3 regions of the Rhizobium sp. T1470 genome follow, and region 1 is predicted to be linked to each of the others. Evidence: riboswitches for the same ligand, from Rfam matches in the RefSeq annotation. Region 1 holds a riboswitch; each other region holds the start of a gene.

Region 1 (3,694 bases):
GCGCTGGAGAAGGAGTTGGGCAGCGACAGGTTCCAGGTCGTTCCCGTCAACATCGATACCGGCGACGATGAAAAACCGAAGGCTTTCCTGAGCGAGATCGGCGTTGATGCGCTCAAGCTCTATCGCGACAACACGATCGAGGTGTTCAACAGCCTGAAGAAGCAGGGCCTGGCGTTCGGCCTGCCCGTCACGCTGCTGATCGACGACAAGGGCTGCTTGATCTCTGCCATGAACGGGCCGGCGGCCTGGGATAGCGAAGATGCCAAGGCGCTGATCAAGGGTGCCGTGGGGTCGTGAGCGTCGACAACTTAGAATACTCCCTCGAAAGACGCCACACGACCACCGATATTGAAGGCCCATTGCGGACCTTGCCGTGCGTCGCTAGATTGTGAACGAGACGAAGTCGCGTGCTTGGCGCATAAGTCGAACCCCGACTGAAGGAGACGGCGTCTCCCAAGCTTTTCAAGCTTTAGCTCGCTTCGCTCAGGGGGCAGGCGAGCCCTATCGAACGCAAGTCAGTTTACTGGTGCGACAGAGTAGGAGGCGTAGATGGCAATTTCGCGCAAGCAGGCAGAGCGTTTGCTAACGGCGGACGAATGGCAACTCGTTCAAAAAACCCACCATCCGGCGATGCAGGGCCTGCCGGATGCTGATCTCTCGGACCTCGCCAAGCGAATACGTGAAAGGCGCGATCGTGCGCAAAGCGAGGCGAATAGACAGCGCAGGGAAATGAGAGGCAAGGCGCAACCCAAAGGGGCGGCGCCAGCGCGCAAGGATACGGGCACGAGAGCCAAACTCGAAGTTCTGGCAATGGGCGTGCGTAGTGTAAATGCCGAACAGGCTCGTCGGCGTAGAATGCTCGCTAAAGTTCAGATGGTCGAGAACATGCGAGCCGTGTTGGCGCGAAAGAAAGAAGCGAAAAGCGAGAAAGACGCGTCATTTAACGCACGCCAGGCTCATGCAGGCATGCACTCGATCGAACGTTCAAAGCGCAAAAATCTCATCCGTCCTATGGAGCGAGGTAGATTGCGGAAGGCTGGCGCTGTTTCACAGGCAAAGCGCGACGCCCGTGGCGTATAGGCGTTGATGGTTTTTGCCAGGTCACTTCATCAGCTTATCGATCTGGTGTGAGCGGCCAACCTCAAATAGCAGGAATGGAACCCGACATCTCGTGGATCCGCGATATCAATTGGCGTCTCGGGACCGGCGGTTCGCCGCGATAGTCGTAGAAGCCACGGCCGGACTTGCGGCCGAGCCAGCCGGCCTCGACATATTTCACCAGCAGCCGGCAGGGGCGGTCCTTGGCCTGTCCGTCACGCTGCTGATCGATGACAAGGGCGATCTCCGCCATGAACGGCCCCGCGGCCTGGGACAGCGAGGACGCAGCTGATCAGGGCGCGGTCGGGTCGCAAGAGGCGTCGCGACGCGGTGCAGATCGAATACTCTGCTTCGCTCCAATTTTCTTTCGAGGTCGATCCGTCCGACACCCCCTCCGGAGTGGCATTGCGATTTCCCAGACTTTCACCGGCTGGTGTGAACATAGCCATTGACGGGAAATTAACCTCATATACTATATGTAGTGTTCGAGGTTCTTCAGATTCGCAAGGATCGGAAGCTAAGACGGGAATAAGGTGCGCGACGTCCATGACGGGCCGAGCAATGCCGGAGCTGCCCCCGCAACTGTAAGCGGCGAGTGTTCGTTCGACAAAGCCACTGAAGTCTTTGATTTCGGGAAGGCGAGAATGAGCGCTATGACCTGCAAGCCAGGAGACCTGCCTCGATCAGCAACGTCCACGGGCGGGGTGTCCGGATGGAGAGCGTTGGATTGTGCACGATGCCGCGATCTTCGCTTCCGCTAATGCCCCGCATGAGTCACTTCGGGGTGAAGTCTTATGTCCTTGAGTTTCGATTTGCATCTACGCGAGTGACGGGCATTTAGCGCGCCCGGCAATCGGCAATAGCTGTCTTCATTTTCGAGTTCCTGTCGCACGGACATCGGCGGATGTCCGAACGATCCTTTATGCCTTCCTGATACACGAGGATATATTGATGAGCATTACTGTTTACAGCAAGCCCGCCTGCGTCCAGTGCACCGCGACCACCCGCGCACTCGACCGCCAGGGCATCGATTACACCGTGATCGACGTTTCCACCGATTCTGCGGCCTACGAACTGGTGCAAGGCCTCGGCTATCGCCAGGTGCCCGTGGTCGTCGCCGGTGAGCAGCATTGGGCCGGGTTCCGCCCCGATAAGATCAGCGCGCTGGTGTGACGGAAAGGACGATGGGCGAGATCGTCTATTTTTCCAGTCGGTCGGAAAACACTCATCGCTTCGTAACAAAGCTGGGTTTGCCGGCCCAACGCATCCCGATCGGCGGCGACGCTAACCTTGCGGTTAGCAGTCCTTTCGTCCTGATCGTCCCCACCTATTGCGGCGAATGCGGCAAGGGGGCCGTGCCCAAAGAGGTGATCCGCTTCCTCAACGACGCGGAAAACCGTTCAAACATCCGCGGGGTCATCGCCGCGGGCAACAGCAACTTCGGAGCGACCTTCGGGATCGCCGGCGACATCATCTCTGCCAAGTGCCAGGTGCCGTACCTCTACAGGTTCGAGCTGCTGGGCACGGCGGCGGATGTCGACAACGTCAGACGCGGATTGGAACGATTTTGGACACGCTAACGCTCGATCGACCTCTGAAGGCATCAGAGGCCGCGCTCGACTACCACGCCCTCAATGCCATGCTGAACCTCTATGACGAGGACGGCAAAATCCAGCTCGACAAGGATCGGCTGGCGGCCAAGCAGTATTTCCTGCAGCATGTGAACCAGAACACCGTCTTCTTTCATAACCTCAGGGAAAAGCTCGATTACCTGGTGACCGAGGGTTATTACGAGCAGGACGTTCTCGACCAATATTCGTTCAACTTCGTGCGCGAACTCTTCGACCATGCCTATGCGAAAAAGTTCCGCTTCCCAACCTTCCTCGGGGCTTTCAAGTATTACACCAGCTATACGCTGAAGACCTTCGACGGAAAGCGCTATTTGGAGCGCTACGAGGACCGCATTTGCATGGTTGCCCTGACGCTGGCCTGCGGCAACGAAAACCTCGCCCGTGATATGGTCGATGAGATCATCGCCGGGCGGTTTCAGCCCGCGACGCCGACCTTCCTCAATGCCGGGAAGAAGCAACGCGGCGAACTCGTCTCCTGCTTTCTCTTGCGCGTCGAGGACAACGTGGAGTCGATCGCGCGAGGCATCAATTCGGCGCTTCAGTTGTCGAAGCGCGGCGGGGGTGTTGCACTTGCTCTGACGAACCTGCGGGAAGCAGGTGCTCCGATCAAGCAGATCGAGAATCAGTCTTCCGGCGTCATTCCTGTCATGAAGCTTTTGGAAGATTCATTCTCTTACGCCAACCAACTCGGCGCGCGCCAAGGGGCAGGGGCAGTCTACCTCCATGCGCACCATCCCGACATTATGCGCTTCCTCGACACCAAACGCGAAAATGCCGATGAGAAGGTCCGGATCAAGACGCTGTCGCTCGGTGTCGTCATTCCCGACATTACCTTCGAGCTCGCAAAGAACAACGAGGACATGTACCTCTTCTCGCCCTACGATGTGGAGCGGGTCTATGGCGTGGCTTTCACCGAGATTTCGGTGACGGAAAGGTACCGCGAGATGGTGGCCGACAGCCGTATC
Region 2 (3,694 bases), 1.5 Mb from region 1:
CCGAGTCCGCAATACTCGCCGCAGAGGAAATCAAGCGCTTCGGCATCACGCCGCGTGCTGCCCTCGTATCCCACTCGAACTTCGGTTCGCGTGAATCCGAGAGCGCGACGAAGATGCGCGCTGCGCTTCAGCTGGTGCGCGAGGCTGCGCCGGAACTGGAAGTCGACGGGGAAATGCACGGCGAAAGCGCAATCTCCGACGCGCTGCGCAAGCGCGTCATGCCCGATACGACACTGCATGACGAAGCCAACCTGCTGGTCTTCCCGAACCTCGATGCGGCCAACATCACATTGGGCGTTGTAAAGTCGATGATCGATGGACTGCATGTCGGGCCGATCCTGCTTGGCGCGGCACTGCCGGCGCACATCCTGGCGCCTTCCGTGACCTCCCGCGGCGTGGTCAACATGGCCGCCCTCGCCGTCGTCGAGGCTTCACAGCCAGCATGATTTGCGGCAGATTGAAAAAAATGCGTTAAGGTTCCGACCGCAGCTTGTTGCGACAAGCGGGCTAGCAATGAAGGCGCGGCAGGACGCCGCGCCTGATGACCCTGGTATTTGCTCACCGATGGGACGATGCCTTGAAGCGCTGGATTTTGTCACTCACAGCCGCCCTTGCTCTGACCGGGCCGACCCATGCCCAGATGCCGGCGATCTGTGGCGACCTGCGCGGCCGCCTCGCCGACCTGCCGCAGATCATCGGCAGCACGCCCGAAGTGCGCAAATACGCCAGCGCCATAGCCGAACAAAACCTTGAACTTCGCAAACTCCGGAGCGATCTGCGCCAAAACGGCTGCACGAGCGGCAGCATGGTCGTGATCGGCGATGATGACGGCTACTGTGGCGAACTCGAGCGCGCCGAAGCCAAGATGGTCGACAACATCCGTTATCTGCAGCAGCGTCGCGACGAACTGCGCGGCCAGAGTGAGGATGTCCGCATGAGGAACGAGCTTCTTGCAGCGCTCGACGACAACGACTGCAACGAGGCGCAGTGGCCCGCTGACACCGGCCAAGGATATGCGCCGCCACCCAGCATCGAAGATCAGGCGTTGCGGAACGACACATTCATTCCCTTGGGTGGCGATCCAAGCCAGCGCCGTTATGGTCTCCCGGGCCTGTCGCCGCTCTCTCATCTGAACACCGTATGCGTGCGAAGCTGTGACGGCGGCTTCTTTCCGTTGAGCTCGAACGCAACATCCCAAGACTTTGCCCGCGATGCCGACACCTGCTCGAAGATGTGTCCCGGCATCGAAACCGAGCTCTTCTATCATGACGTCTCCAGCACCGAGACATCGCAGATGATCTCCGCGACGACAGGCGCTCCTTACACCGCCATGCCGAATGCTTTCGCTTACAAGAACCGCAAGCCCGGCGAAAAATCGTCCTGCAGTTGCGATCTTAACGCTTACTACGCGCGGATGCGAAAAAACCAATCGATCAGCGAACCGCCACAACAGGGATCGATCACAACGATCGAAACCAAGAAGCCTGAGATGGAGAGCCATGCCGTCGCACCGGCCGCGCCTCAGCCTCAGGTGCCGGACAGGCCCTATGATCCGGCAGGAAGCAAGGTGCGCCAGATCGGCCCGCAGTTCCTTGCCGGCGACCAAGGTACGATCGACCTCAAGAACCCGGCAAAGCCAGGCCCCCAGCCGCAGCAACAGTAGGCCGCATCATTCCGCTGAATTGCCCCAAAGATCCATGAAGACAAGCTCCTCGAGCGGCAGGCGCTGGCGCCATCCTTTGACCGCCAGCTCCGGCTGTTGATAGAGTTGATCGACGTAGCCGACACAGAGCCAGGCAACGATCTCGACCCGCTCTGGAACGCCGAGAATCCTTTTGATATCGGACTCGTGAAAGATGCTCACCCAGCCGACCCCCACGCCTTCGGCGCGGGCTGCGAGCCACAGATTTTGCACGGCGCAGACCGTGGAGTAGGAATCCATTCGTGGGTTGTGCGTTCGGCCGAGAACGACATCGCCGCAGCGATTGGGATCACAGGTGACGCAAATGCTGAGCGGTGCGGCTCGGATGCCCTCCAGCTTCAGCGACCGGTAGAGCTGCTGTCGCTCCCCCTGAAACATCTCGCCGGCCTCGCGGTTGGCGTAATCGAACGCCTGCCAGACCGCCTCCTTCACCTGCTGATCGCGCACCAGAATGAAATTCCAAGGCTGCATGAACCCGACGGACGGCGCGTGATGCGCAGCCGACAAAAGCCTGATGATGACGTCATCCGGTATGGGGTCCGGGAGAAATTCCGAACGTACGTCACGACGCGTCGATATCGCCCTGTATACGGCGTCACGTTCCTCGGCCGAAAAGGCTGCGGCTCCCGACAGGGAGCCTGAATTGTCTGGTCGCATCGTCAATCCCCAACAACACAACCGCCCCGCCGTCCACGCGGGTCAGTCTATGATGTCGGGCCGGTCTTCTGACTTGGCGTCATCCGGCTGCCGCGCCTTCCCGATACTGGACCAGTGGCTTGTTGCGGCAGTCGTCAGCCTTACAGCGTTGGGCACGTTTCGGTCTTTCACCGAATTCCCGATTCTCCCGCCTGAGACGGGCACCCGACGGAGGGTCTATGCCGCGAAAAATCTGTCGATGCAATCCTTCATGCTGAGATCGGGTAGTACCGCACATAGGCGAACTCATCGCCTGACGGCGACCAATTCGGCACGTTGATCGTTCCCTGCCCACCAAAGAGTTTGAAGAGCGTCGTCAGGTTGCCGCCATCCATATCCATCAGCCGCAGACAAACATCGAGATCGCGAGGGTGGTCGAAGACGTCGGGGTCGTAGGAGAGGATCAGGACCTTATCGTTGTTGGGCGACGGATGAGCAAACCAATTGCCGTAGTTGTCGCTGGTGATCTGTTCGAGGCCGGTCCCATCCGGATGAATGCGCCAGATCTGCATGAGGCCCGTGCGGCTGGAATTGAAGTAGATCCACTGGCCGTCGGCCGAATAATCTGGCCCGTCGTTGCGCCCCTCGCCGCGTGTCAACCGCTTCTCGTCGCCGCCGTCTACCGAAATCGTGTAGATGTCGAATAGGTCGTCGCGGATGCCGCAATAGGCGAGATCCTTCCCGTCGGGCGACCAGCCGTGCCAATAGGACGGCTGATTTTGCGTCACCAGACGCGGCGCGCCGCCTTCTGCCGGAAGTACATAGATCGTCGATTTCCCGAACTCGGTCTTGTCGGAAATGACGATCTGACGGCCGTCAGGCGAGATGCCGTGATCGTTGTTGCAGGCCGTGGCAAATCCGGTATCGACTTTCTCGACCTTGCCCGAACCGTCAAGCACCAGGCGGTAGAGAAGCCCGTCACCGTTCAGCAGAAGATAGCCTCCATCCGGCGAAAAGTTTGGCGCTTCCACCAGTTGCGTGGTTTGCCAGACAACGCGCGCCTGGCCTGTTTTGATGTTGTAGATCTCGATGGAACTTCTCAATCTGAATCCTCCTGACATCGAACTCGTCAGACCTACGACGGCTCGCCGCTCGGCACAAGCAAGTGAACCGAAGCGGGCATCCGCGGACGGCGCCGGCGGCGCTTTATCCACCGATCACAAATGTGGGAAACATAACGGTTCATCTAGCGTTCATGACGAAGATGTGACAGTTCGATGAAGCTTTTATGACGTTGGAGTTTCTTAGTTGATCGCGTTGGGAATGAGGTCCGCAGCGGCAGCGCGTTTCGCGTCG
Region 3 (3,694 bases), 1.4 Mb from region 1:
AGTGAGGAGGTGATGACGGCCGCAAGGACAAGTGCCGTGATCGGAAAGTCGCCCGTGATCTCCAGCGCCAGGAACGTCATCGTCAGGGGCCCGCCAATAACGGCGACTGCGAGCGAACTCATGCCGACGACCGCGTAGATAACGGGTGTCAGCGTCGCGTGGGCGAAATAGGGCGCGGAATAGGCAAATAGCTTGCCGAGCAGCGCCCCCATGAACAGCGACGCGAAGAAGAGGCCGCCTCTGAAACCCGAGCCGATCGAGATCGCGGAGGCCAAGGCCTTGAGGAGAAGCAGCCCAAGGAGGACCGGAATCGCGAGATCGCGCCCGAGATTGAGGTGCAGCGCTCCGTGTCCCGCTGACAGGATCTGCGGCGTGATAAGGGCGAGGAGACCGACGACGATGCCGCCAAGGGCAGGGCGCAGCGGTGTTGCGATGGAACTCCTGCGCGCCAGTTCCTCGATCGAGGCGACGCCCTGCATGATGAGAATACCGACGCCGGCGCAGACGGCACCGAGCAGCAGCGCCGGGACATAGTCGGCCGGCATGACGGAGCCGAATTCGCCGACATCGATGAGGAAATCACTGCCGGCCAGCAGCCGCGCAATCTGGGTCGCCACCAGCGCGGACACGACGACTGGTGTCAGCGAGACGATGGTGTATGTGCCGATGATGAGCTCGAAGGCATAGAACGCGCCGGTCAGTGGCGCATTAAAGGCCGCCGCAATCGCACCGGCCGCGCCGCATCCGACGAGAACGCGCAGGTCCGATCGGCGAAGCTGCAACTTCAGGCCAAGCTTCGAGGCCAGACCGGCTGCCAACTGCGTGTAGCCGGCTTCCAAACCAACGGAGGCACCGAAGCCGTTCGAAATGAGGTTCTGAACGGCAACGAGGATGCTGTCGGTCAGCGACAGGCGTCCGCCATGTAATGCGTTCGCCTCGATCGGGTCGACCATCGGCTTCTTACGGGTCTTGGCGAGGATGAACAGCAGAAGACCGAGCAGGATGCCGCCGCAAACCGGTGCCGTCAGCAGCAGGAACTTGTCGTCGATCTGGGAGGAGCTCAGCCTCTCGACGTCGCTGATTCCGAAGATCAGCCTGTGCATTGCGCGGGAAACGAGGCTCATGCCCGTCACCGCCAGGCCGGAGATCACCCCGACGATCGCGCCGGCGATGACCATCCCCATTTCGCTGCGCCGTAACAGAGCGCGCATCCGCCCGATATCGAGAAGCGTATGAAACGGACCGAAACGGCGGATATTGATTTTTAGGAGCATGACAGGAAAACTAGGCAGGTGTAGGCGCGATCAAGTGCAGAAAGGGACGGGCAAATCAGTGGCGCAACCCGCTTGCGATGCAATTGCGGCAAAAGACCGGCGCCGGCAACAATTATTTGTGACGTAAGCCACTGATAAAAGACGATAAATTTGGTAGAGAAGGTCGTCTTGGTCGCGGTTTCAGGCATGCAATGTCATATTGCGAGACGACGGCTTACGATTGACTTCGCCAGGGGCCTTGCCTAACGATGACTCCATAACGGATGGTTCCGGACCGGTTGAATCGGTGCGGATGAAAAGGGAATGTGAAGCGGTGGACCCAATCCGGGCGCCGTCATCATAGCCGACCCCGCGACTGTAGAGCGGTCAGGGTTTTCCGTCCGGCGTTGGTTCCTCGTGGTTGACAGTCTGCAATAGTGCAGGCGGGCGGCGCGGAAGCGGCGACGGAAAAGTCACTGGCAGTGCGTCATGATCAACCGGGGCTGGACGCCTCTCAAGTCTACGAATCGTCCGCCTTTTCATGAAATGCAGCCGGGAAGACGAGGAAAATCCGCTGGCACGATCAGGGGCGACCGGTTTCCGGTCTGCCCCGATCGCGGCCAAAACCCGCGAGCCAGGAGACCTGCCAATCGTGCCGGGCAAAAAGCCCATCCCTGGGCGATGCCCGCTGCCAGCACGGAGGTTGTCATGGCTGAAAGTAAGATTTTAAGGCTGCGTGCAGCCGTTCCGGTTCCGTGCGGAAGGCGTCCGCAGATGGGACAGTATTTTCCATGAGCCTGATATCATCTGGCACGACCTTCGTTCTCGGCGGTGCGCGCTCGGGAAAATCGCGCTTTGCCGAGCAACTGGTCGTTTCGGGCGGCCTGGAGCGCCACTATGTGGCGACCGGCCGGGCTTGGGATGAGGAAATGCGCTCCCGGATCGACACGCACAAAGCCGACCGCGGCGATCTCTGGCACACCCATGAAGAGCCGCTCGATCTTGTCGGATGCCTGCGGGCAATCGATGGCGAAGGACGGGCGATCCTGGTGGATTGCCTGACGCTTTGGGTCACCAATCTGATGATGGAAGAGCGCGACATGGTGGCGGAGTTCGCCTCGCTTGCCGCCTACGTGCCTGCGGCACGCGCGCGCCTCGTCATCGTTTCCAACGAGGTCGGTCTCGGCATCGTTCCGGAAAACCGCATGGCGCGGGAGTTCCGGGATCATGCCGGCCGCCTGCATCAAATGATCGCGGCGGAAGCTGCGGACGTGTATTTTATCGCGGCAGGTCTGCCGCTGAAGATGAAGGGTTGAATTTCATGAACCAGCAGAAAATCCCGGCGACCGTGATCACCGGCTTTCTCGGCGCCGGCAAGACGACGATGATCCGCAATCTGCTTTCCAACACGAACGGCAAGAAAATCGCGCTGATTATCAACGAATTCGGCGATCTCGGCGTCGACGGCGAGGTGCTCAAGGGCTGCGGCGCCGAGAATTGCACCGAAGATGACATCATCGAGCTCACCAATGGCTGCATCTGCTGCACGGTTGCCGACGACTTCATTCCGACGATGACCAAGCTTCTGGAGCGCGAACAGCGCCCCGACCACATCGTCATCGAAACCTCCGGTCTCGCGCTGCCGCAGCCGCTCGTGGCGGCCTTCAATTGGCCTGACATTCGCACGCAGGTCACCGTCGACGGCGTTATCACCGTTGTCGATAGCGCTGCCGTGGCGGCCGGCCGTTTTGCCGACGATCACGGTGCCGTGGAAGCCCGTCGCGTGGAGGATGAATCGCTCGATCATGAAAGCCCGATCGAAGAACTTTTCGAAGATCAGCTCACCTGCGCCGATCTGATCGTGCTCAACAAGATCGATCTTCTTGACACGGCAGGCCTCGGTCGCGTGCGCGATGAGGTCGCGTCCCGTATCGCCCGCAAGCCCGTGATGATCGAGGCGCGCAACGGCGAGGTTCCGGCAAGCGTGTTGCTCGGGCTCGGGGTCGGTACCGAGGATGACGTGGCCAACCGCAAATCCCACCATGAGCTCGAGCACGAGGATGGTGTACCGCATGACCACGACGAGTTCGATAGCTTCGTCGTGGAACTCGGCCCTGTTGCCGATCCTGCCACGTTCGTGGATGCGCTGAAGGGCGTCATTGGCGAACATGACGTGCTGCGGCTGAAGGGCTTCGTCGATGTCCCCGGCAAGCCGATGCGCCTGCAGCTGCAGGCGGTCGGAAGCCGTGTGGACCATTATTTCGATCGCGCCTGGGCGCCCGGCGAAGCACGCGGCACCCGCCTGGTCGTGATCGGCCTGCACGACATGGACGAGGCGGCAGTTCGCACGGCAATCGAAGCGCTGGCATAAGGCAGACCAATGCATCTGCTCCTGGCACAACAGGGAACGATCAGCGACGGCGAGGAGGCGATCGATCTCG

Evidence for each region. A riboswitch is a leader RNA that binds a small molecule or an ion and turns the genes downstream of it on or off. The one in region 1 is predicted to bind cobalamin.
Region 2: it holds a riboswitch for cobalamin, as region 1 does, so the genes downstream of both, bluB (5,6-dimethylbenzimidazole synthase) here and nrdH (glutaredoxin-like protein NrdH) in region 1, are expected to answer to the same signal.
Region 3: it holds a riboswitch for cobalamin, as region 1 does, so the genes downstream of both, cobU (bifunctional adenosylcobinamide kinase/adenosylcobinamide-phosphate guanylyltransferase) here and nrdH (glutaredoxin-like protein NrdH) in region 1, are expected to answer to the same signal.

Annotation. Positions count from the first base shown of each region.
Region 1 covers NZ_CP148091.1:4,023,254-4,026,947, reverse strand. The annotation lists gene WGT02_RS20185 (TlpA disulfide reductase family protein) at 1-297, shown strand, start outside; gene WGT02_RS20180 (hypothetical protein) at 550-1,080, shown strand; partial or broken gene WGT02_RS20175 (3-hydroxyacyl-CoA dehydrogenase family protein) at 1,142-1,306, opposite strand; partial or broken gene WGT02_RS20170 (TlpA family protein disulfide reductase) at 1,292-1,409, shown strand; cobalamin riboswitch at 1,570-1,795, shown strand; gene nrdH (glutaredoxin-like protein NrdH) at 2,050-2,271, shown strand; gene nrdI (class Ib ribonucleoside-diphosphate reductase assembly flavoprotein NrdI) at 2,283-2,678, shown strand; partial or broken gene nrdE (class 1b ribonucleoside-diphosphate reductase subunit alpha) at 2,738-3,694, shown strand, end outside.
Region 2 covers NZ_CP148091.1:2,519,790-2,523,483, forward strand. The annotation lists gene WGT02_RS12725 (NADP-dependent malic enzyme) at 1-446, shown strand, start outside; gene WGT02_RS12730 (DUF2865 domain-containing protein) at 578-1,663, shown strand; gene bluB (5,6-dimethylbenzimidazole synthase) at 1,670-2,359, opposite strand; cobalamin riboswitch at 2,400-2,582, opposite strand; gene WGT02_RS12740 (TolB family protein) at 2,608-3,441, opposite strand; gene WGT02_RS12745 (LTA synthase family protein) at 3,647-3,694, shown strand, end outside.
Region 3 covers NZ_CP148091.1:2,655,111-2,658,804, reverse strand. The annotation lists gene WGT02_RS13430 (chloride channel protein) at 1-1,274, opposite strand, end outside; cobalamin riboswitch at 1,522-1,919, shown strand; gene cobU (bifunctional adenosylcobinamide kinase/adenosylcobinamide-phosphate guanylyltransferase) at 2,045-2,569, shown strand; gene cobW (cobalamin biosynthesis protein CobW) at 2,575-3,624, shown strand; gene cobN (cobaltochelatase subunit CobN) at 3,634-3,694, shown strand, end outside.